Regions from separate parts of the Stutzerimonas sp. KH-1 genome, predicted to be linked through region 1. Evidence: predicted binding sites of a transcription regulator. Region 1 holds the regulator's gene; the other holds the start of a gene.
What was found. Region 1 encodes FliA, which starts transcription of late flagellar genes. Its sites were predicted from a motif close to CTAAAGTTTNNNNNNNNNNNGCCGNTAA; they were not measured.

Region 1 (12,080 bases):
GGCCAGCCTTCATCAGATGCAGGCCTCGGCCAGATTGCGCCCGATGTCGTCCAACCCATAAACAGCGTCACTGAGATTGGCTTTGACCACCGCCATCGGCATTCCGTAGATCACGCAACTGGCCTCGTCCTGAGCCCATACCTGACTGCCGCTCTGCTTGAGCAGCCGCGCGCCCTCGCGGCCATCGGCACCCATACCGGTGAGCACCACTGCAAGCACCTTGTCGTGAAACGACTTGGCCGCCGAACCGAAGGTGACATCGACACAGGGCTTGTAGTTGAGGCGATCGTCGCCGGGCAGAATGCGCACCGCGCCGCGCCCGTCGATCATCATCTGCTTGCCGCCGGGCGCGAGCAGCGCCAGGCCGGGTCGCAGCACATCACCATCCTCCGCCTCCTTGACGCGAATGCGGCAGAGCTTGTCCAGGCGGTCGGCGAATGCCTTGGTGAACGCCGCAGGCATGTGCTGAATAAGCACGATGGGTGCCGGGAAATTGGCAGGCAGTTGAGTCAGCACCCGCTGCAGCGCCACCGGGCCGCCGGTCGAGGTACCGATGGCCACCAGCTTGTAGGCCTTGCGCTTGGGCGCCGGCGCACGCGCGGGTGCTGCCGGGGTCGCGCCAGCACCGGTGCTACGGGCAGTGGCCAATGCGGCGGGTGTTCCGCGGACAGAGGGTGCCGGGGCGCTGACGCTGGAACTGCAGAAAGTGCTGTAGCGTCGGTTGCTGCGCGAAACGGTGTGCACCTTCTCGCACAGCAGCTGCTTGACCTTGTCCGGGTTGCGCGAGATGTCCTCGAAATTCTTCGGCAGGTAGTCGACGGCACCGGCGTCGAGCGCATCGAGAGTGACCCGCGCACCTTCGTGCGTCAGCGAGGAGAACATCAACACCGGCGTCGGACAGCGCTGCATGATCTGCCGCACCGCAGTGATGCCGTCCATCATCGGCATCTCGTAATCCATGGTGATGACGTCCGGTTTCAGCGCCAGCACCTGGTCGATCGCCTCGCGCCCGTTGGTAGCGGTGCCGACGACTTGAATATTGGGATCAGAGGAAAGGATTTCCGAGACACGCCGGCGAAAGAAACCGGAATCGTCGACGACCAGGACCTTGACTGCCATACATCACTCCTAGCGGCAGCGCGCCCCTCCCGGAACGGCGCTGCCTGACCGAATCAAATCCTGCGTGCGTAGCGCTTGAGCATGCTGGGAACGTCGAGAATCAGAGCGATGCGACCATCACCGGTGATGGTCGCGCCGGACATGCCGGGCGTACCCTGCAGCATCTTGCCCAGCGGCTTGATGACCACCTCCTCCTGCCCAACCAGTTGATCGACGACGAAGCCGATGCTCTGGTTGCCGACGCTGAGAATCACCACATGACCTTCGCGCTGCTCTTCCTGAGCAGCATCGTGAACCAGCCAACGCTTGAGGTAGAACAGCGGCAGCGCCTTGTCGCGCACGATCACCACTTCCTGGCCATCGACGACATTGGTCCGCGACAGGTCCAGGTGGAAGATTTCGTTGACGTTGACCAGCGGGAAGGCGAAAGCCTGGCTGCCGAGCATGACCATCAGGGTCGGCATGATCGCCAGAGTCAGCGGCACCTTGATCACCACCTTCGAGCCCTGTCCCTTGGTGGAGAACACGTTCACCGTACCGTTGAGCTGGGAAATCTTGGTCTTGACCACATCCATGCCGACGCCACGACCGGACACGTCGGAAATCTCGGTCTTGGTCGAGAAGCCCGGCGCGAAGATCAGGTTGTAGCACTCCAGATCGCTCAGGCGATCGGCGGCATCCTTCTCCAGCATGCCTTTCTCGACGGCCTTGGCGCGCAGGACGTTGGCGTCCATGCCCTTGCCGTCATCGCTGATGATCAGCAGGATGTGGTCGCCTTCCTGCTCGGCCGACAGCACCACACGGCCGGTACGCGGTTTGCCGGCCGCCTCGCGCTCCTCGGGCATCTCGATGCCATGGTCGACGGCATTGCGCACCAGGTGCACCAGCGGGTCGGCCAGGGCTTCGACGAGGTTCTTGTCGAGGTCGGTTTCTTCGCCCACCAGTTCCAGGTTGATCTCTTTCTTCAGGCTGCGCGCCAGATCGCGTACAAGCCGCGGGAAACGGCCGAACACCTTCTTGATCGGCTGCATGCGGGTCTTCATCACCGCGCTCTGCAGGTCGGCGGTGACCACATCGAGGTTGGAAACGGCCTTGGCCATTGCCTCGTCGCCGCTATTGGAGCCCAGGCGCACCAGACGGTTACGCACCAGCACCAGCTCGCCGACCATGTTCATGATCTCGTCCAGCCGCGCGGTATCGACGCGCACCGTGGTCTCGGCCTCAGCCGGAGCCTTCTCGGCCGCGGCTGGCGCGGCGGGCTTGCTCGCTGCGGCAGCCGCTGGTTTGGCAGCAGCCGGACGAGCCGGCTCAGCCTTCGCGGGAGTCGGTTTGGTCGGCGCCTTTTCTACCGATGCAGCAGCGGCGGATTCGCTGACACCGGCCGGGCTGGCGCTGACGACTGGGGGTTCGAACTTGCCTTTGCCATGCAGCTGATCGAGCAACGCTTCGAACTCGTCATCGGTGATCTCGTCGCTTGCGCCTGCCCCACTACTGGCCGTTGCAGGCTCGGCAGCCGCCGGCGTGGTCGCTGCGGTGGTTGCCGGCTCGAACTTGCCCTTGCCGTGCAGCTGATCGAGCAGTGCTTCGAACTCGTCATCGGTGATCTCGTCGCTTGCGCCTGCCCCACTACTGGCTGTTGCGGCAGCCGCCGGCGTGGTCGCTGCGGTGGTTCCCGGCTCGAACTTGCCCTTGCCATGCAGCTGATCGAGCAATGACTCGAACTCATCATCGGTGATTTCGTCAGCCACGGTGCCTGTATCGGCGGATGCCAGCGGCTCGACAACGGGCGGTTCGATCGCGTCCAGTAGCTGCTCGAAATCGCTGTCGGCGCCTTCGCTCACAGGCTCGGCGATCGCCTGGGGCGCTGCGGCGGCAGGTGCTTCGTCGTCGGATGCAGGCTCGGCCAGACGGGCCAATGCGGCCAGCAGTTCCGGCGAGGCAGGAGTAGGTTCGACGCGTTCACGGACCTGGCTGAACATCGCGTTCACGGCGTCGAGCGCCTGCAGAACGACGTCCATCAGTTCGGAATCGACTCGACGCTCACCCTTGCGCAGGATGTCGAAGACGTTTTCGGCAATGTGGCAGCATTCCACCAACTCATGAAGCTGGAGAAAGCCCGCACCGCCCTTGACCGTATGGAACCCGCGAAAAATCGCATTGAGCAACGCCATGTCATCGGGGCTGCTTTCCAGCTCCACGAGTTGCTCGGACAATAATTCGAGAATCTCGCCGGCCTCTACCAGGAAGTCCTGGAGAATTTCTTCATCGGCGTCGAAGCTCATATTCACTTCCCCTAAAAGCCCAGGCTTGAAAGCAGATCATCGACATCGTCCTGGCCGGAAACGACGTCTTCACGCATATCGGCATGCATCTGCGGACCTTCACCATTGGAAGGCGATTTTTCTTGTTTTTTCTTCTCTTGCTCGGCGCGCATGGCATCGCGGTCGTGCTGGATGCCAGCCACGCGGTCGACCTGCCCCGCCATCAGGACGAGATTGAGCAGATTGCTTTCAAGCTCGGTGATCAGTCGGGTGACACGCTTGATGACCTGGCCGGTCAGGTCCTGGAAATCTTGGGCCAGCATGATTTCGCTGAGGTTCTGCGAAAGCTGGCTGCCATCGTTCATGCTGCGCTTGAGGTACTGGTCGATGCGCTTGACCAGCCCACGGAACTGTTCAGCATCCATTTCGCGGCGCATGAATCGCTGCCAGTCAGCCGTCAGGCTCTGGGCCTCGTAGCTAACGTAGTTGACCAGCGGCGCCGATTCCTCCACCAGATCCATGGTGCGGTTGGCGGCCTTCTCGGTCATCTCCACCACATAGGACAGGCGATCGGTCGCGTCGGTGATCGGTGACGGATCGCCGCCGGTGGCACAGGTATCCATCTCGAGTTTGACGATGGCGTTGTGCAGCTCGCGGGTGAGCTTGCCGACTTCCTGATAGAGGCTGTGATTACGCGCCTGGCTGAGTTCATTGAACATCTGCGTCGCTTCATCGAAGCGGCCCTGCTGCAGGCTTTCAATCAACTTTGGGGCGTTGGCCTTCAGAGTCGCTTCGAACTCTGCCAGGCTCTGATCTGCTTGCGTCATAGTGCCCTCGCGGCGTTGCTGCTTCAGCCGTTGACGCGCTCGAAGATCTTCTCGATCTTCTCCTTGAGCACCTGGGCAGTGAAAGGCTTGACCACATAGCCGTTTACGCCGGCCTGTGCCGCCTCGATGATCTGGTCGCGCTTGGCTTCGGCAGTGACCATCAGCACCGGAAGGTGCTTGAGGCGCTCGTCGGCACGCACGGTGCGCAGCAGATCGATACCGCTCATGCCCGGCATGTTCCAGTCGGTGACGAGAAAGTCGAAGCTGCCGCTCTTGAGCATCGGCAGCGCGGTGGTGCCATCGTCCGCTTCGGCGGTGTTGGTGAACCCCAGGTCACGCAAGAGGTTCTTGATGATTCGTCTCATCGTCGAGAAGTCATCGACGATGAGGATTTTCATGTTCTTGTCCAAGTCGACCTCCGTAAGTCCCAAAATGCCTCAGCAAACCGAGCACGTCATACCGCAAACAATCGTCAATTGGCGCGCCATTCACCGAGGCGCGCACGCAGGCGCGCCGCACACTGGCTATGCAACTGGCTCACACGCGACTCGCTGACTCCCAGCACCTGACCGATTTCCTTCAAGTTCAGCTCTTCGTCGTAATACAACGACAGCACCAGCTTCTCGCGCTCCGGCAGGTTGGCGATGGCTTCTGCCAGCGCCAACTGGAAACGTTCGTCCTCCAGATCGCGGAAAGGCTCGGGGTGCGTGCTGCCGGCATCCTCCTGCAGCTCGCCATGCTCGCCTTCCTGCAGCAGGTCGTCGAAGCTGAACAGTCGGCTGCCGAGGGTATCGCCGAGGATGCTGTAATACTCATCGAGACTAAGCTTAAGTTCGGCCGCAACTTCATGATCTTTAGCGTCACGACCGGTTTTCGCTTCAATGGCGCGGATCGCCTCGCTGACCATGCGCGAGTTGCGATGCACCGAGCGTGGCGCCCAGTCGCCCTTGCGCACCTCGTCGAGCATGGTGCCGCGGATGCGGATGCCGGCGTAGGTTTCGAAACTGGCGCCCTTGCCGGCGTCGTATTTCTTCGCTGCTTCCAGCAGTCCGATCATTCCAGCCTGGATCAGGTCGTCCACCTGCACGCTCGCAGGCAGACGCGCCAGAAGGTGGTAAGCGATACGCTTGACCAACGGCGCGTACTGATCGATCAGGCGATATTGAGCATCCTTTGCCTGAGCCTTGCTGTAATACATAGCGGATCCGGCACCTGTCATTCGTGGCTTTCTGAAGCGGGACTGATGAGGCGCTCGACGAAGAACTCGAGATGGCCGCGCGGGGTAGCGGGCAACGGCCAGGTATCGATCTTCTGCGCAATGGCCTTGAAGGCCAGCGCGCATTTGGAGCGCGGATAGGCTTCATAGACGGCACGCTGCTTTTGTACCGCTTTGCGTACGGCCTCGTCGTAGGGCACGGCGCCGACATACTGCAGCGCCACATCGAGAAAACGCTCGGTGACCTTGGTCAGTTTGGCGAACAGGTTGCGACCTTCCTGGGGCGCATGCGCCATGTTGGCCAACACCCGGAAACGACTGATGCCGTAGTCACGGTTGAGCAACTTGATCAGAGCATAGGCATCGGTGATGGACGTGGGTTCATCTGTCACGACCAGCAGCACTTCCTGCGCGGCACGCACGAAGCTGACCACCGAATCACCAATACCGGCCGCGGTATCGATGATCAGCACGTCCAGTTCATCGCCCAGTTCACTGAATGCCTGGATCAGACCGGCATGCTGCAGGGACGACAGCTGCACCATGCTCTGCGTCCCGGATGCCGCGGGCACGATACGGATGCCGCCGGGGCCCTGAATCAGCACATCGCGCAGATCGCACTCACCGGCGATCACATCGGCCAGGGTTCGCTTGCTGGTCAGGCCAAGCAGGACGTCGACGTTGGCCAGACCCAGATCGGCGTCGAGCAACACCACACGCCGGCCGAGATCGGCCAGCGCCAGCGCCAGATTGACCGACACGTTGGTCTTGCCGACGCCACCCTTGCCGCCGGTCACCGCAATCACCTGTACGGGATGCATACCCATGTTCACACGCCTATATCTTGCTGGGGCCATACGGCCGGCGATGCGCCCGCATGGCACGCATCTGGTTCATTCTGGTACCGCACTCGCTTGATCATCCGGCCCGCCGTGACGAGCCGTTGTACAACCCGGCGAACATGTCGGCCATGGCCTCTTCGCTCGGCTCCTCGCCTGATTGCAGGCTTACCGCACGGCTGACCAGCTGGTGGCTACGGGGCAGATGCAGGTCATCCGGAATCCGCGGGCCATCGGCGAGGTAGGCTATCGGCAAATGCTGGCTGATCGTGAGGCCGAGCACATCGCCGAGGCTGCCTGCCTCGTCCAGCTTGGTCAGGATACAACCCGCCAGGCCGCAGCGACGATAGTTGTGCCATGCCGCCTTGAGTACCTGACTCTGGCTGGTCGCCGCCAACACCAGATAGTTCTTGGATTTCACACCGCGATCCGACAGAGCTTCGAGCTGCTTGCGCAAGGTCGGATCGCTGGCCGGCAGGCCGGCGGTGTCGATCAGGATCACCCGCTTGCGGGCCAGCGGCGCGAGCGTCTTGCTCAATGGCTGGCTCGGGTCGATCTGCAGCACCGGTACGTCGAGGATACGCCCAAGCGTCTTGAGCTGCTCCTGCGCGCCGATCCGGTAGTTGTCCATGCTCGCCACGGCGATGTTCTGTGCGCCGTACTTGAGTACGTAACGGGCCGCGAGCTTGGCCAGGGTGGTGGTCTTGCCAACACCGGCCGGGCCGACCAGCGCAATCACTCCACCCTCTTCCAGCGGCTCCTGCTTGCTGACCTTGATCGCCTGCGCCATATAGGCCAGCACCATGCGCCAGGCCTGACGCGGATCGTTGATGGTCGCGACCTTTTCCAGCAGGCTGCGCGACAGTTCGGCCGGCAGGCCGAGGCGCTGGAGCCGGCGCCAGAGGCTGGCCTGCTGTGGACGGCGGCTCTGCTCCTGCCCCCAGGCGATCGAGCCGAGCTGCACCTCGATCAGCTCACGCAGACCGTGCAGCTCCGAGTACATCGCCTCGATCGCGCGCGGATCGACGGCAGCAGATGGCGCGGCAGCCGGCTCGGGCTGAGCGCTCGGCGCCACGGCGGCCGGCTTCTCGTCAAGCAGTTGACGATCCTGCATCTTCGCCCGCGGCGTGGCGCTCAGTTCGGCATGGGCACTGGCCAGGCGCGATTGCGTCTTGCGCAGCTCAGCTTCCAGCGCAGGATTGGGCTTGGTCGCTGCCGGCGCGGACTGCATCGGGTAGTCGAGTACGGCCGTCAGCTCGACGCCACCGGCCACCCGGCGATTGCCGATGATCACGGCATCGGCGCCCAGCTCGTCACGCACCATCTTCATGGCGATGCGCATATCGGCGGCGAAGAAACGTTTGACCTGCATGGCCTGTACCCTCGGTTAATTCTGACCCACCGTCGAGACGATGGTGACCTGCTTGTTGTCCGGTATTTCCTGATAGGCCAGAACATGGATGTTCGGCACTGCCAGCCTTGCGAACCGCGACAGCATCGCCCTGACCGGGCCGGCGACCAGCAGAACCGCCGGTTTGCCGAGCATTTCTTGACGCTGTGCCGCTTCTACCAGAGACCGTTGCAACTTTTCGGCCATTCCCGGCTCCAGCAGGATGCCGTCATCGGAGCCCTGCCCAGCCTTCTGCAGGCTATTGAGCAAGATCTGTTCCAATCGAGGCTCGAGGGTGATCACAGGCAGCTCCGGCTCTAGTCCCACAACGTTTTGCACGATTGCGCGGGATAGCGCAACGCGCACCGCAGCCACCATCGCGGCGGGATCTTGACTCTTGGCGGCCACATTGGCGATAGCCTCGGCGATGGTGCGGATGTCGCGCACGGGAACCTGCTCCTGCAACAGCGCCTGCAAGACCTTGAGCAGCGTGGAGAGCGATACCATGCCAGGCACCAGCTCCTCGGCGAGCTTGGGCGAGCTCTTGGCCAGCAGCTGCAGTAGCTGCTGCACTTCCTCGTGCCCCAGCAGCTCGTGCGCATGCTTGTACAACACCTGGTTGAGGTGCGTGGCGACGACAGTGCTGGCATCCACCACCGTATAACCCAGCGACTGTGCCTGATCGCGCTGGCTGGTCTCGATCCATACCGCCTCCAGCCCGAATGCCGGATCCTTGGCGGCAATGCCGTTGAGTGGGCCGAACACCTGGCCCGGATTGATCGCCAGCTCGCGATCCGGATAGACCTCCGCCTCGGCCAGGCTCACGCCCATCAGCGTCAAGCGATAGGCGTTGGGCAACAGGTCGAGGTTGTCGCGGATATGGACCGAAGGCATGAGAAAACCCAGGTCCTGCGAGAGCTTCTTGCGCACACCCTTGATTCGCGCCAGCAGCTGCCCCCCCTGATTACGATCGACCAGCGGGATCAGACGATAACCGACCTCCAGGCCGACCATATCGACCGGAGTCACGTCGTCCCAGCCCAGCTCCTTGGTTTCGGCGGCTCGTTGCGCGGGCAGCATCTCCTGCTGCTTCTGCACCTCCTGCTCGGTCTTCTTGACGGACTGCTTCTGGCGGTGCCAGATCCAGTAGGCACCCGCTGCAGCCGCGGCACCAAGGCCGAGGAAGGACATATGCGGCATGCCCGGAACCAGCCCCATGGCAATCATGATCGCTGCCGACACCGCCAGCGCCTTGGGCGAGGCGAACATCTGCCGCTGCACCTGCTGCCCCATATCCTCCGAACTGGTGACGCGGGTCACCATGATGGCTGCTGCGGTGGACAGCAGAAGGGAAGGAATCTGTGCAACCAGACCGTCACCAATGGTCAGCAACGCATAGACCTGGCCTGCCTCACTGAAGCTCATGCCGTGCTGCGCCATGCCTATGCCAACGCCGCCGATCAGGTTGATGAAGAGAATCAGCAGGCCGGCAATGGCATCACCGCGCACGAATTTCGAAGCACCGTCCATAGAACCGTAGAAGTCGGCCTCCGAGGAAACCTCGCTGCGGCGCTTCTTGGCTTCTTCCTGGTCGATCAGGCCGGCGTTGAGGTCGGCGTCGATCGCCATCTGCTTGCCGGGCATAGCGTCGAGGGTGAAGCGTGCGCTGACTTCCGAGATGCGCCCGGCGCCCTTGGTGACCACGACGAAGTTGATGATCATCAGAATCGCGAAGACGACGATACCCACGACGTAATTGCCGCCGATCACTACGTTGCCGAAGGCCTCGATCACATGGCCTGCGGCCGAGCCGCCTTCATGGCCGTTGATCAGCACCACCCGGGTCGAGGCAACGTTAAGTGCCAGACGCATCAGGGTCGCGACCAGCAGGATGGTCGGGAAAACGGCGAAGTCCAGCGGCCGCAGCGCATAGACGCTGACCAGCAGGACGACAATCGACAGCGCGATGTTGAAGGTGAACAGCAGATCCAGGAGGAGCGGCGGCACCGACAGCATCATCATGCCCATCATCACGAGCAACAGCAGCGGTACGCCGAGATTGCCGCGCCCCGCGCCTGCCAGGCCGTTGCGAATATTGACGAGTTGCGTGCGATCCACAGAAACCCCGGAAATACAGAACGAATTCTTGACGCGAAATGCGCCCTGCCGGGGCTATAGCAAGAAGGGGTCCAACTCTCTGCCGCATTGGCTACCAGCGCGCTCTATACCGCGGGGCGGTGCGAACGCCGCGCAGCGTCGGCAGTCACAGTTGCTACCGGCGGCACTCCGTCGCCGTCTGCGCAAAAGGAGCTTTCAGATGAAACAGTGGATCATCGCCGCCCTAGCCGGCTGCACCGCCTTCGCCGCCCAGGCGGAAACGCTGAACGTCGAGATCAACGCCGTCACCGCCCAGGGCATCGGAGAATCCGTGGGCAGCGTGAAGATCGAAAGCAATGAGTACGGCCTGGTGTTCCGTCCCGAGCTTGCCGACCTGCAGCCCGGCATCCATGGCTTTCATATTCATGCCAAAGGCAGCTGCGAGCCGGCCGAAGTCGATGGCAAGCCAACCGCGGCGGCGGCTGCGACCGGACACTGGGACCCGAAGAACAGCGGCAAGCACGGCGAACCCTGGGGCGACGGGCATATGGGCGACCTGCCCGCGCTCTACGTCGACAGCGAAGGCAAGGCCAACCAGCCGGTACTGGCACCACGCTTGAAGAGCCTGGGCGACATCAAGGGCCTGGCGCTGATGGTCCATCAGGGTGGCGATAACCATTCCGACCATCCGCAGCCACTGGGCGGTGGCGGCGCACGTGTCGCCTGCGGCGTAATCGAATAAGCGCTGCGGCCGGGCGACGCAACCCGTCACCCGGCCGGATCACTCGTCGCGCCGCAAGTCCGGCGGAATCGGCAGATTGTTCAACGGCTCGGGTCGGCGCCCCTTGCCCGCGCGGTACTGACGCAACTGATAGACGTAGGCCAGCACCTGTGCCACGGCCAGATAAAGGCCAGCCGGGATCTCATGATCCAGCTCGGTGGAGTAGTACACCGCCCGCGCCAGTGCCGGCGACTCCAGCACCGTCACCTTGTGCTCCTGGGCGATCTCACGAATCTTCAACGCCACGAAGTCACCGCCCTTGGCAACCAGCCTTGGCGCGCCGCCCTTGTCGCCGTCGTACTTCAGCGCAACGGCGAAGTGCGTCGGGTTGGTGATGACCACATCGGCTTCCGGCACCGCCTGCATCATCCGCCGCTGCGCGGCCTCACGCTGCAGCTGGCGGATGCGCGACTTGACCTCCGGCTTGCCCTCGGAATCCTTGTATTCGTCCTTGACCTCCTGCTTGGTCATCATCAGCTTCTGCTTGTTGCTCCAGAGCTGAAACGGCACGTCCACCGCGGCAATGATGATCAGCCCACAGGCCATCCACAGGGCGCACCAGCCGACGATCTCGACGCTGTGCATGATGGCGAGGTCCAGCGGCTGCTTGGCGATGGACAGCAGGTCGTCCTGATACGCCGACAACACCAGCAGCGCAACGCTGAGCACGACGAGGAACTTGCCCAGCGCCTTCAGCAGCTCGACCAACGCTTGAGTGGAAAACATGCGTTTAAGGCCGGCCGCTGGATTCATCCTGCTGACCTTGGGCGCCATCGCCTTGGCCGAGAACAGCCAGCCGCCCAGTGCCACCGGGCCGACAATCGATGCGATCAGCAATGCGATCAGCAGGGGCATGATCGCCTCCAGCGCCATCAGACCGCTGCCCATCAACAGACTCGCCATGGAGCCCTCGTCCAGCAGCGTTTCGCGGCTGAGCTCGAACGTGCCCTGCATCATGGCCATCAGGGCTTGCGCCAGGCCCCCGCCGGACGCCAGCAACCCGCCGATACCACCCAGCGTTACCGCCACCGTGCTGAGTTCGCGGGAACGTGCCAGCTGCCCTTTCTCGCGTGATTCGCGCAGGCGTTTCTCTGTGGGTTCCTCGCTTTTGTCGGCGCCGCTTTCGCTCTCAGCCATGCGCGACCTCCGTCAGGTACAGGGCCCGGTTCATCAGCGTGCCCCCGCCAGCTCGCGCAGCATCATCAGTGCCTCGCTGACGAATATCTGGTATTGGGCGAAGATATCGGCCATACCGATCCAGACGATGATCAGGCCGAGCACCAGGGTCAGCGGAAAGCCGATAGAGAAGATGTTCAACTGCGGCGCCGCGCGGGTCATCAGGCCGAACGCGAGGTTGACCACCAGCAGTGCGGTGATCGCCGGCAGCACCAGCAGCAAGCCGGCACCCAGTACCCAGCCCAACTTGCCGGCCACTTCCCAGAAGTGATTGGTCGACAGGCCAGCCCCCACCGGCAGGGTGACGAAGCTCTCGGCGAGGATTTCCAGCACCACCAGATGGCCGTTGACCGAGAGGAACAGCAGGATCACCA
Region 2 (12,080 bases), 1.3 Mb from region 1:
GCTTTCGACGAAAGGCACGATGCTCTGCTTGCGCTGCTCGTGTAGCTCGGCCAGCAGCGTCTTGAGCGCTTCCTGATTTTCCTGGCGGCTCAGATCCTGGGTATAGGAGCCGTCGACCTTGATGAACTCGGCATCCAGGTGTTTGAGCGTGTTGAAGGGGTTCAGCACGCAACCGAACTGGGCCAGGGCAATTCGGCAACCGAGGCCGCTCAGGCCCTGTGCTAATGCCTTGGCTGGTTTGAGATAGGCGACGGCATCGGCTTCGCCGAACTCGAAGGCCAGTGAGTCGCCGGGCAGGCGCGAGGCCTTGAGTACGACGCCGAGCCAGGGCAGCAGACTGGAGTCCTGGATGCTGGCGGCGGACAGGTGCAGGAACAAGCGGGTGCTATGGCCCTTGGCGCGATGTTCGGCGAGCAGCTTGATGGAATTGAGAATGACCCAGCGGTCGATCTTGCTGGCCAGGCCGGCCTCGCTGGCGGCGCTGAGAAACTCGTTGGGCGGTACTTCCGCGCCTTGGGGATCGAGCAGTCGCAGCAGGACTTCGTAATGCTCGAAGTTGTCGCCGCGCAGGCTGATGATCGGCTGGAACAGCAACCGGAAGCTGTTGTTCTCCAGTGCCTGCTTGAGCATGGCGGCGATATCGCCGCGGTTCGCCGCGGCGGCCAGCTCGTCGGCGGGGTTATAGATCTTCAGCGCATTGCCGTCGCTCAGCTCATCGGCGCAGCGGTGCGCGCGCTCGATGGCGTCCTGGGCCTTGGCGGTCTTTTCGTCGAGGCCGGCGACACCGATGCTGAGGGTGACCTGCACCGTGCGCCCGCCTACATCGAGCAGATGCCCTTCGACCTTGCCAAGCAGCGCACGCAGTTCCGCTTCGGCCTGCTGCGGTATGACGCCGGGTTGCAGCACGGTGAACACATCATCGGCGAAGCGCGCCAGCTGGGTGTCGCTCGGGAAGTGCCCGCGCAGCAGGGTGGCCAGCTGGCTGAGCAGCTGGTCGGAGTCGGTCAGGCCGATATCGGCCTGCAATGCAGCGAAACGGTCGATGCGGATGTATGCCAGGGTCGCGCTCTGGCCTGCGTTGACCGCGCGCTCGACCGCGGTATCCATGACTTCGACAAAGCTGTTGCGGTTGAGCAGGCCGGTCACCGGATCCTGGCTGCTGATCTCGCGGAGCTTCTGCAGTTCGGCGCTGTCGCTCTCGGCGCGGATCACCACCTGGATGCAAGGCTCGCCGTCATAGGCGGCTGGCGAGAAGCTCATGCGCATCTTCAGCGCTTCGCCGTCGGCGCGAACCCCGCCGCAGGCCAATTCGGCGCTGCCTTCGAGGGTCTGGTAGTTTTTCAGGAAGGTCTTGAACCGGCTCTGGTCGGCACCGCCGATCAGGTCGATCATCGGCATGCCTTCCAAATCGTCGACGTCGTCGTAGCCGAACAGCTCGAGGTAGGCACGGTTGGCATAGATATGCATGCCGTCATGAACGTAGGCGATGGCGTCGACGGAGCTGTCGAGCAGCAGCTGGCAACGTTTCTCCGCCTCGCGCAGCGCGACTTCGGCCGAGCGTCGGGCGCGTCGCTCCTCGAGATTGGCCAGTTCGCGGTTGGCCACCAGCAGCAGCCATTCATCCTCGCCCTGTGGCAACGCGTCCTGGGCGCCGAGCATCAGCGCATCGGTGATCGCTTCGGCGTCGTTGCCGGCGGTCAGCTGGATGATCGGGATGTCCTTGGCCTGCCGGCGAATAGCACTGATCGCCTCGCTGGGGTCGAGATTCTCGCTCTGCGGCGCACTGATCAGCAGATCCCAGATTTGTTTCAGGGCTTCGGCCAGATCGTCGCTGGAGGTGAGTCGATGCACCCGGGTCGCCTGTCCGGCATTGCGGAAGAGGCTAACCAGGCGCTCGGCTTCGTTCTGCGAGTCTTCAAGAATCAGCAGGCGGATGGTTTTCTTTTGCAGGGCCATGGCAACAGCTTAAGTGCGCGCCGGTGCGGCGCGGGCAGGCAAGAATGCGAGAGTCGGCAATCTACAGCGACTTCCAGAGTGAGTCAAAATCTTCATCCCCGCCGCTCGTGTGGGCTTTCCAGCCTGTGAACGAGGTCTCTCGCTCCGGTGCCAGCTGGCCAAGTGAGCGATACTCGAACTGGTTGTAGTTTCCGCTGCTGCCACGGCGTCGGTGCAGAATGGCGCGCTGTTCCTCGCCGTTGTGATTGATCAGGACCTTGTGCCCCTCCTGGAAGGGCAGGCGTGGCGCAATCAGCATCGCTGGCTGGGAGATGGCGCCGATCTCGGGCAACAGCAGGGCACGAAGGTACTCGCTGCCCTGATCGACCTTGCGCAGCAGGCGCAGGCCGCAGGGTTGGGCCTGCGGTGCGATCAGCTGGACCCCCATCTGCGTGACGCCCCCGCGGACTTGGCGAATCCAGCGCACCACGGCGATGCTCCAGCTCTGCCCGTCACCTTCGCGCAGCCCCAGCAACTCGCCAGTCTGCAGCAGGCCGGGGACTTCGCCTTCCCAGGCCAGGCAGTAGCCGCCCGGGCTGTGATCGACCAGCTGGACCTGATGAATCGGGTGGCTTTCGCATGTTGTCGATCTGCTTGCCGGGACCGGATCGGTGTTGTTTGCGCGAGCCGCTGGAGTGGGAGTGGCGCGTACGCGGGTAGGGCTGATGAACTCGATATGATCCTGGTCCGGCGGCAGCTCGGTAGCGGTGCTCTGGGCGTCGAAAGCGCTGGCCCAGACATCTGTTGCGCCATTGTGCAGCTTGAATACCGCGCGGTTCGATGCGTCGGGCTGCTCCAGTACCTCATTGAACGGTCGCTGGCCGGCTAGCTGAAAATGCAGCGCGGTCATGCCGATGCACAGGCTGAGTACACCCTGTGCCGGGGTGCGCTGGAAGGTGCGTTCGGAAATCGCGCCCCATGCCGAGCTCAGATGGCGCAGCAGATCGTCATCGAGACCGTCAGCCGCCGGGAGGTTGGTCAGCTGGCGGTTTTCCTGAGCCAGGCGCAGATGTTCCTCGATCAGGCTGACCAGTGGACGGGTATCGATACCGAGCAGATGCAGCTGTTGTGCATCTGGCAACAACGAGCGATAGCGTGGTGGGCCGTCTACCGTCGGGGAAAACAGGAACAGGCTGCTGGCCAGGCTGCCGGCCTGGATCAATGGCAGCGCGCTCCAGGCTTCGAGCGCCGCGGCCAGCTTGATGATGTTTTGCTGACGCATCTGGTTGCAGCGCGCACAGCCGAGCAGCAGCGCGGCGATATAGCTCTGCTCGGTGCTCAGGCCGGGGCCGTGCTGCGCCAGCGGATCGCGGACCAGGAGACGCTCGACGCCGTGTTCGACCGCCAACTGATAGAGCTGATGCATCTCCAGCCAGAGACCGGGTGCGGGCGGCCCGTAGAGTTGAGTCGAGCGCACGAGCAGCGCGCCCAGACTGTGAACAGCACGCTGCAGTGCGACGGAAAACAGCTGGTGGCGGTCGCGGTTGGGTTGGGAGACCACGCGAACGACGATCAGCTTGTAGCCGACCGCCAGGTGGTTCTGCAGTGCCTGGCAAAGGCCGGCGACCTTGCGCGGGCGCTCGGCCAGCACGATTGGCTGGTTGACGTAGTGCTTTTCCAGCTGCCGGCAGACGAAGTGCACGTCCGGGCGCAGCAGCTCGAGTATCTGCAGCCTGGTTTCGGACCCAATGCGAAGCTGGTTGAGCTCGATCAGGGCCTGATACAGCTGACGTGCGGTCTCACCGATGTTGGCTTTGGGCAGCCCGGCGAGCCAGGCGGATACGCCGCGCACGCTGGCATCGCAGAAGGACAGGCTCTGCCGAGTCGGTGCGGGTGCGCGCAACAGCAGATGATGGCTCTGTCTATCCAACGATGGCTCCGCAGCGATTCAAGGCATGAGTAATGAGAACTCTATCAATATCTGCCGCAGCGGGCAGGACTGAATAATGGCCTGGTGATATTAGCCGACATTCGGCAGCGGCTGGCGGCCGAACGTCGGTTGGGGCCGTTAGAGCTGGTCGAGCGGCTCGGCGACCACTGCGCTCGATTCCGCCTGCCCCAGGGCTTGGCCCATGCATACGGGACTAAGCGGGCCGAGCTGCTCGGCCCAGCGAACACGGTCCGGACCGAACAGCAGGATGACGGTCGAGCCGAGCTTGAAGCGTCCCATCTCCGCGCCCTTTTCCAGGTGGATCGGTGCGCGCGCGGTTTCGTCGTAACGGAAGGTCCGGAGGCTGCGCTTGGGCGGCGTGACCAGTCCGGCCCAGACCGTTTCGATGCTGGCAACGATCATCGCGCCGACCAGCACCATCGCCATCGGCCCATGCTCGGTGTCGAACAGGCAGACCACCCGCTCGTTGCGTGCGAACAGCTCCGGTACCCCCTGGGCGGTAACGGTGTTCACCGAGAAGATCCGTCCCGGTACATAGACCATCTCGCGCAGCGTGCCGCTGACCGGCATATGCACACGGTGATAATCCTTGGGCGACAGGTACACGGTAGCGAATGCGCCGCCCATGAACGGCGCCGCGCGCTCATGATCGCCGCCGAGCAACTCCATGGCGCTGAAGCTGTGCCCCTTGGCCTGGAAGATGCGGCCCTGCTCGATGCGGCCTAGCTGGCTGATGGCCCCGTCGCAGGGGTTGAGGATGGCGCCAGGCGTGGTATCTAGAGGGCGCGCGCCATCTTTCAACGCGCGGGTGAAAAAGGCGTTGAAATGTTCGTAGGCCGTAGGTTCTTCCGTCTGGGCCTCGCGCATGTCGACCTGGAAATGTCGAACGAACCACTTGATGAAGGTGTTCTTCACCCAGGGCAGCCGGCATTCGGCCAGGCAGCCGGCCAGTCGTGAGATCAGGTGATGCGGCAGCACATACTGGCTGGCGACGAACAGGCGTTCTTTCATGTTGGTCCTTTTCATTGCTGCACCGGGGTGTCAGGCAGGTTGCCCCATTCGGCCCAGGAGCCTGCGTAGCCTTTGACGCGCGGATAGCCCAGCGCCTTGGCTATCAGGTAGGTGAGGCCTGAGCGATGGTGGGTTTGACAATGGGTGATGATTTCCTTCTCCGGCACGATCCCGAGTGCCCGCAGGTGCTCGGCGATGTCCTCGCGGATGCGCAGCGAACGTGCTGGGTCCATGGCGGCGGTCCACTCGAAGTTGACCGCCCCGGGGATGTGGCCACCGCGGGCGGCGAACAGTTTTTCGCCGCGGTATTCAGCCGGTGAGCGAGCGTCCCATATAGCCAGATCGTCCGCGCCGAGGCGGCTCTCGATGTAGGTGCGGGTGGCTGTGGGCGCTTCGTCGAGCGTTAGGCTCGGGTGGCCGGCGGCGGCTGCGGGCACCTGCTGGGTGAGTGACCGGCCCTCGGCCAGCCAGGCGTGCAGGCCGCCGTTGAGGTAGTGGTAGTGGTGATGGCCGATCACATCCAGCAGCCAGACGAAGCGCCCGGCCCAGCCGCCGCCCTCGTCGTCGTAGACCACATAGACCGCGTCGGGGCGATGTCCCAGTGCGCCGAACAGCTGCTGCAGCTGCGCGATGTCGGGAAGCAGGCCGGGCGCTGGCGGCTGGCCGAGCTGGGTTTGCTTCGGGTCGACGAATCGAGCACCCGGCAGATGGCCTTCGGCATAGCGAGCGGCGCTCGTCAGATCGACCAGAATCAGTTCCGGCGCATCGAGGCGAGCGGCCAGATCGGCAGGCTCGATCACCAGCGGCAGGTGGGAAAAGACGGACACGGCGGGCCTCGACTCAGTCATGGAAGGGACGAAGTCTAGCGAAAAAGATCAGCCCCCGCGCCTGCTGAGGTTGTTCAGTGCGCGCTCGATGCACTGGGATGTTTTAACGAATGTTTGCAGTACCGTGTCCGACATGGGCGCGCCGTTCTGATCGGCAACGATGAGCATCAGTACTCGCCCGTCGACTCCCAGCGAGCGCAACAGCAGGTGCTCGCCGGCGAACAGTTTCTTGAGCGTGCCGGGCAGGAGGGCCGAGAACTGCGCCATGTTGGATGGTTGCAGTCGCAGCTGGGCAGGTTTTTCCAGCAGGCGCCGAACAATCTGGCTCTGCTCCGGAGCGAGCGTCAGGCGCCCGGCATCGGCAGGCAGGCCGTTGCCCTGCTGGCTGACCAGGCGATTCTGCTTGCGGTCGACCAGCATCACCAGTGAGCGCTGAAGGCCGGCGCAGTTCAGTGCGCGGCTGGCTGTGGCAGTCAGTTGCAGGATGTTGCTGAACGGTGAGGGATCGCCCAGCAGGCGGCGACATTGGTCGCGCCACTCTGCCAGGTCGGCCGCGCTCGGGGTCGGTGCTTCGCGCAGGGTCTGGAAGCGGCTGCCGGTTGGCCACAGCAGGCCCTGGGCCGGGTGCCAGAGGTCGGTCGGGCCGAACTCGCGGGCACTGATGACCGCTTGCTGGTGCACCATTTGTTGCATCTCGTCCAGTGGCACCTGCAGGTACAGTCCGGCCAGCCGCTGCCAGCGCAGGCTGTGCACGCCGCTCCAGCTGTGGTGTGCCGATAGCGCCAAGCCGTTGGCCAGCACGATGGTGTTGCTCGGCAATGTAAGCCAGCGGCGTAGCTCGGGGTCGGCGTCGAGCATCTGCTGCTGGTGCAGCGGGTGTTCGTTGTCGTGGGCGATATGCAGGGCCCTGATCAGCCGGCGCCGATCGGCACCGAGCAGCCGATAGCCCTGAGCGATCCAGTCGGGTAGGCGCCAATGCTCGGCAAGCCTGAGGCACAGCTCCAAAAGTGAAACGCCGAGCAGTTCGCGCTCGACGCGGCTGGCTGGTTCGCCCTTGACCAATACCCGCTGTTCCCAGCTTTCCAGCAGATGCGGATAGGTGCCGATCAGTGCCCAGGCCGGCGCCAGAAACAGCAGGCTGCCCCAGTGGATCTCCTGCCACAGCCGGGCCAGGCGGGCGGCGAACAGTCCGTTGGCCTGCTGGCTGGCATGGCGGCTGATCAGCACCAGTTGCCGCAGCGGTCGCGGCATGTCGGCCGCCTCCATGGCCGGAATGCGCGCCAGTAATGCTTCGGCGCGCTGCACGCCGATGCGGCTGAGTGCGACCTCCAGGCTTTCGGCCGGCTGGCCATCGCCGATGCCGCGGTTGGCCTCCTGAATGAAGCGCAGCGCCAGCACCGGGCTGTCCTGGATGAGTTCGGCGATCTGCCGCATCGACTTGCTGCTGTCGCGCAACGCCAGGCGAACCCGTTCATGAACGGCAGCAAAGGCGGGCAGGGGAGCATCGTCGAGTGCCTTGATCCAGGCGGGCAGGGTGCGTGGTAGCGGGGGCGTGGTGGTCATGGCCGAACTAGCTTTTCATCGGGATGGCCTTTAGTCTGGCGCAAAAGTTCCGATAACCAGAACAATTCTTCCAACATTCCTTTTGCAAGGTCGTCTGGTAACGACTCGGGGCGCTGTTTTGCCCTGATCCGGACGGCTCGTAACCAGGTTTCAGACGTACCTCCTATGGTCAAGATAATCGGCATCATCGTGGTGTTCGCCAGTGTGCTGGGCGGATTCGTGCTTTCGGGCGGCAAGATCGGCGCGCTGATCCATCCATTCGAGGTGATGATCATTGGCGGCGCCGCCCTGGGCGGCTTCCTGCAGGCCAACCCCGGCAGTACCACCAAGATCGTTTTCAAGAAGTCGCTGAAGATGTTCAGCACGCGCTTCACCCATACCTATTATCTGGAAGTGCTCAGCCTGCTCTATTCAATCCTGAACAAGAGCCGCCGCGAGGGCATGATGGCCATCGAGGCCGATCTTGAGGATCCGGCCGCCAGTCCGCTGTTCAGCAAGTACCCCGGCTTCCTGCAGGACGAGCGGATGACCGCCTTCACCTGCGATTACCTGCGCATCATGTCCTCCGGCAACATGGCGCCGCACGAACTCGAAGGCTTGTTCGACATGGAGCTCAACAGCCTGAAGGAAGAACTCGAGCACCCATCTCACGCCGTCAGCAAGGTCGCTGATGGTTTGCCGGCGATGGGTATCGTCGCGGCGGTACTGGGTATCGTGATCACCATGTCGATCCTCGCCGAGGCGGATAACGCCATGATCGGCTACAAGGTCGGCTCGGCGCTGGTCGGTACCTTCCTTGGCATTCTTGCTTCCTACGGATTCTTTGGACCGCTGGCCGCGGCGTTGGAGCACGACGCCAAGGAAGAGCTCAACGTCTACGAGGCAATCAAAGCGACGTTGGTCGCCTCGGCCTCGGGTATGCCGCCGACGCTGGCCGTCGAGTTCGGCCGCAAGGTTCTCTATCCGGCGCACCGCCCGAGCTTCGCCGAGCTCGAGCAAGCCATGCGTGGCAGCTAAAGGTTCGCCATGGACAATACCCAACCGATCATCGTCAAGCGGGTCAAGAAGGTCGCGGGCGGTCATCACGGTGGCGCCTGGAAGATCGCTTTCGCCGACTTCGCCACGGCGATGATGGCGTTCTTCCTGGTGATGTGGCTGATGAGTTCGGCCACGCCGGAGCAGAAGAAGCTCATCTCCGGCTATTTCCAGGACCCCATCGGTTTCACCGAAAGCGCCAGTCCGCATGTGATCGACCTGGGCGGCACGCCGACGCCGTCACCGGATCGCACCCTCAACCCCGAGCTGGAGCCGGCGCAGAGCGAGGCGCAGATCGACGCGCAGCAGGCCGAGACCTTCGCCGAGCAGATCGAGCGCGAGCGGCTGGAGCTGCTGCTGCAGGAACTGCAGAACAAGGTCGATGAGAACCCCGAACTGCAGAAGTTCAAGGATCAGATCCTCTTCGAGATCACCCAGGACGGTTTGCGCATCCAGATCATGGATGCCGAGAACCGGCCGATGTTCGCCCTCGGCAGTGCCCAGCTGCAGCCTTACTTCGAGGACATCCTGCTGGCGCTGGTGGACACCATCGCCGCCGTGCCGAACAAGATCAGCATCAGCGGACACACCGATGCCAAGCCGTTTTCCGGGCGCGGCGATTTCGGCAACTGGGAGCTATCGGCCAGCCGCGCCAATGCCGCGCGCCGCACGCTCGTAGCAGGGGGGTATCCCGAGGAGCAGATTGCGCGGGTGGTGGGCTATGCCTCATCGGCACTGTTCGATCGCAAGGATCCGTTCAACCCGGTGAACCGTCGCATCGACATCCTGGTGCTGACGAAGAAAGCGCAGCGTTCGATCGAGGGCGAGCAGCCCGGCGCGCAGCCCGACGATGAGGGCGGTGCGGCGCCTGCCCAGTCTTCGCCCGGCGCGACGGCACCCGTCGAGGAGCCGTTGCAGCCCGAACAGCTGCGCGAGCGGTTGAATATCTTCGAAGACGGAGTGCTGAAGTTCAGCGAGCCCGGTGCGCGCTGATCAGCCCGTTTATCAGTAGTCCGATTCCGGCAGGCTGCTGAGAATATGTCGATAGCTGGCCATGCGCTGCGGCTGGATACGCCCCTCCTCCAGTGCCTTGAGCAGCGCGCAGCCCGGTTCGCGATCATGCTTGCAGTCGCGGAAACGGCAGTGCCCGAGCAGCTCCTGGAATTCGATGAAGCCCGCCTCCACATCGGCGCGGCTGACGTGGCCGAGGCCGAATTCGCGAATGCCGGGTGAGTCGATCAGCTCGCCGCCCCCAGGGAAGTGGAACAGCCGCGCGGTGGTGGTGGTATGCGTACCCTTGCCGGTCATTTCCGACAGCGCGCCGACACGGGTGTCGACGCCCGGCAGCAAGCTGTTGACCAGCGACGACTTGCCGACCCCGGATTGCCCGACGAACACGCTGACGTGACCGTCGAGGCGCGCCTTCAGCTCATCCATGCCGGCGCCCCCATGGGCGGAGACCTCCAGCAGCGGATAACTCAGCTGGCGATACACGTCGAGGAGGCGGTTCAGTGCTGCCTCGTTCTGCTCGTCGATCAGGTCGGCCTTGTTCAGCAGCAGCAGCGGCGCGATGCCAGCGTGCTCGGCGGCGATGAGATAGCGGTCGATCAGGTTGGCGTGCGGCTCGGGGAGCGGGGCGAAGACGATGACGATCAGGTCGACATTGGCCGCCACCGGCTTGAGCTGGCCACGCATGTCCGGCCGGCAAAGCTCCGAATGCCGCGGCAGCTGCGCGACGATGACGCCGATGCCCTGGTTGCCCGGGCGCCAGACCACGCGGTCGCCGGTGACCAGTGCCGGCAGGTTGGCCCGCAAGTGGCAGCGGAACACCTGCCCGCTGTGTTCGCCCTCCAGTGCCTCGACCTCGACCTGCACACCGAAATGCGCGATGACCAGTCCGGTCTGCTCCGGACCGAGATCTCCGCCCTCCAGCTCCTCGAGGGCACGGCTCTCGCGACGCGCGGCACGGGCGGCGCGCTCTTCCTGGATCTTCTCGATGCGCCAGCTTTGCCGGCGGTTGAGTTGGCGTTTGGCCATGGGTGGGGGTTGTCTCGCAGTTTTGGTGGGCGAGTCTAGCATGCCGGCTGGCTGCGGCCTGTATGGCGCGTCGGCAGACGGTTAGACTGGCCGGCCCTGGTTCGACGATCGCTGATCATGTCCGCCACCACGCTTACCCGCTTGCCTGTTCTGCGCGCGCTGCTGGCCCAGTTGCTGGCGCTGTTGCTCGTCTGGCTACTGGCGTTCGGCTTGGCCTGGGGCTTTGCCGTGCGCCCGGGGCTGCTCCCCACCGCGCTCGCACAGGGCGCTCTGGCCGCACTGATCGGGGCGCGACTCGGCCTGTCGGTCTGGTGGTTGCCGATCAACCTGCTCTTCGTGCCTGGTCTGCTGCTGTCCGGCGACCTCAATGTGCCGGCATGGGCGCCGCTGAGCGGCCTCGCGCTGCTCTTGCTGCTCAACTGGAACGCCTTCGGCGAGCGGGTGCCGCTCTACCTGACCGGCTCGCAGACCGAGCGCCGGTTGCGTGCGCGGCTGGCGGTGCTGCCGAACGATTTTCGTCTGATCGATCTGGGCAGTGGGCTGGCCGGTACCCTGGTGCGGCTGGCACGGGCATATCCGGCGGCGCGCTTCGTCGGAGTGGAAACCGCACCGCTGACCTTCGCCCTGTCCTGGCTGCGCTGCCTGCCTCGGCGCAACTGCCAGGTCCAGCCGCTCAGCCTGTGGCGCGTCGATCTCGGCGAGTACGATGTTGTCTACTGCTTCCTTTCACCGGCGCCCATGGCGGCGCTCTGGGAAAAGGCGCAAGCGGAAATGCGCCCCGGCGCGATGCTGATCAGTAACAGTTTCGCGGTGCCCGGTGTCGAGCCGGCTGAAGTGCTGTCGATCGGCGACTGGCGCGGCTCACGCTTGCTGATCTGGTACCCGGCCGGCCCACCTGACGACGCCGGCGCGAGCGGCTAAACTGCGCCGCACAGCCAAGGAGCCCCTCATGCAGAACCCGCAGAACCTGATCTGGATCGACCTGGAAATGACCGGTCTGGATCCGGACAACGACGTCATCATCGAGATGGCCACCATCGTCACCGACAGCCAGCTCAATGTGCTGGCCGAGGGACCGGTCATCGCCGTGCACCAGAGCGACGAAGTCCTCGCCGGCATGGATGAGTGGAACACCCGCCAGCATGGCGGTTCGGGGCTGACCCAGCGTGTGCGCGAGAGCCGGATTTCCACGGCGGAGGCCGAGCGCCTAACCCTGGAATTCCTCGAGCAGTGGGTGCCCAAGGGCAAGTCGCCGATCTGTGGCAACAGCATTTGCCAGGACCGTCGTTTCCTTTATCGGCAGATGCCAACGCTGGAAGCCTACTTCCACTACCGCAACCTGGATGTCTCGACGCTCAAGGAGCTGGCGGCACGCTGGGCGCCACAAATCATGGAAGGTTTCAAGAAGGGTGGTACTCACCTGGCGCTGGACGACATCCGCGATTCCATCGCCGAGCTGCGGCATTACCGCGAGCACTTCATCAAGGTATGAGCAGCCACTAGGGCTCACGCAGGTCGTTGGGTGGATCGCGCGGCACCGATCCGCCCGGCCGGGCTAGCCGGAAGTAAATAGCGACATCCGCGCTACGCCTGCGAGCCGGCAGCAAGCCGGCCCTCGCGACGCTCACGGCCAGAAGTCCGGCCGAAAGCTACTTGCCCAATTTGCGCAGTTCGTCCGACTCGACGATGCGCAGGCCGTCGCCTTCTTCCAGCGCCAGGCG

Region 2: motA (flagellar motor stator protein MotA) is a predicted target of FliA. The motif match lies at 7,316-7,343, and genes of this name have one in related genera.

What each region holds. Positions count from the first base shown of each region.
Region 1 covers NZ_CM137011.1:673,110-685,189, reverse strand. The annotation lists gene ACX1DW_RS03400 (protein-glutamate methylesterase/protein-glutamine glutaminase) at 13-1,119, opposite strand; gene ACX1DW_RS03395 (chemotaxis protein CheA) at 1,173-3,401, opposite strand; gene ACX1DW_RS03390 (protein phosphatase CheZ) at 3,413-4,207, opposite strand; gene ACX1DW_RS03385 (chemotaxis response regulator CheY) at 4,231-4,605, opposite strand; gene fliA (RNA polymerase sigma factor FliA) at 4,680-5,405, opposite strand; gene fleN (flagellar synthesis regulator FleN) at 5,423-6,250, opposite strand; gene flhF (flagellar biosynthesis protein FlhF) at 6,342-7,634, opposite strand; gene flhA (flagellar biosynthesis protein FlhA) at 7,650-9,770, opposite strand; gene sodC (superoxide dismutase family protein) at 9,970-10,491, shown strand; gene flhB (flagellar biosynthesis protein FlhB) at 10,531-11,667, opposite strand; gene fliR (flagellar biosynthetic protein FliR) at 11,701-12,080, opposite strand, start outside.
Region 2 covers NZ_CM137011.1:4,130,006-4,142,085, forward strand. The annotation lists gene ACX1DW_RS19720 (EAL domain-containing protein) at 1-1,956, opposite strand, end outside; gene ACX1DW_RS19725 (molecular chaperone) at 2,018-3,865, opposite strand; gene asd (archaetidylserine decarboxylase) at 4,004-4,897, opposite strand; gene ACX1DW_RS19735 (rhodanese-like domain-containing protein) at 4,909-5,724, opposite strand; gene ACX1DW_RS19740 (HDOD domain-containing protein) at 5,773-7,287, opposite strand; gene motA (flagellar motor stator protein MotA) at 7,453-8,304, shown strand; gene motB (flagellar motor protein MotB) at 8,314-9,315, shown strand; gene rsgA (small ribosomal subunit biogenesis GTPase RsgA) at 9,328-10,359, opposite strand; gene ACX1DW_RS19760 (class I SAM-dependent methyltransferase) at 10,477-11,280, shown strand; gene orn (oligoribonuclease) at 11,309-11,851, shown strand; gene ACX1DW_RS19770 (oxidoreductase) at 12,009-12,080, opposite strand, start outside.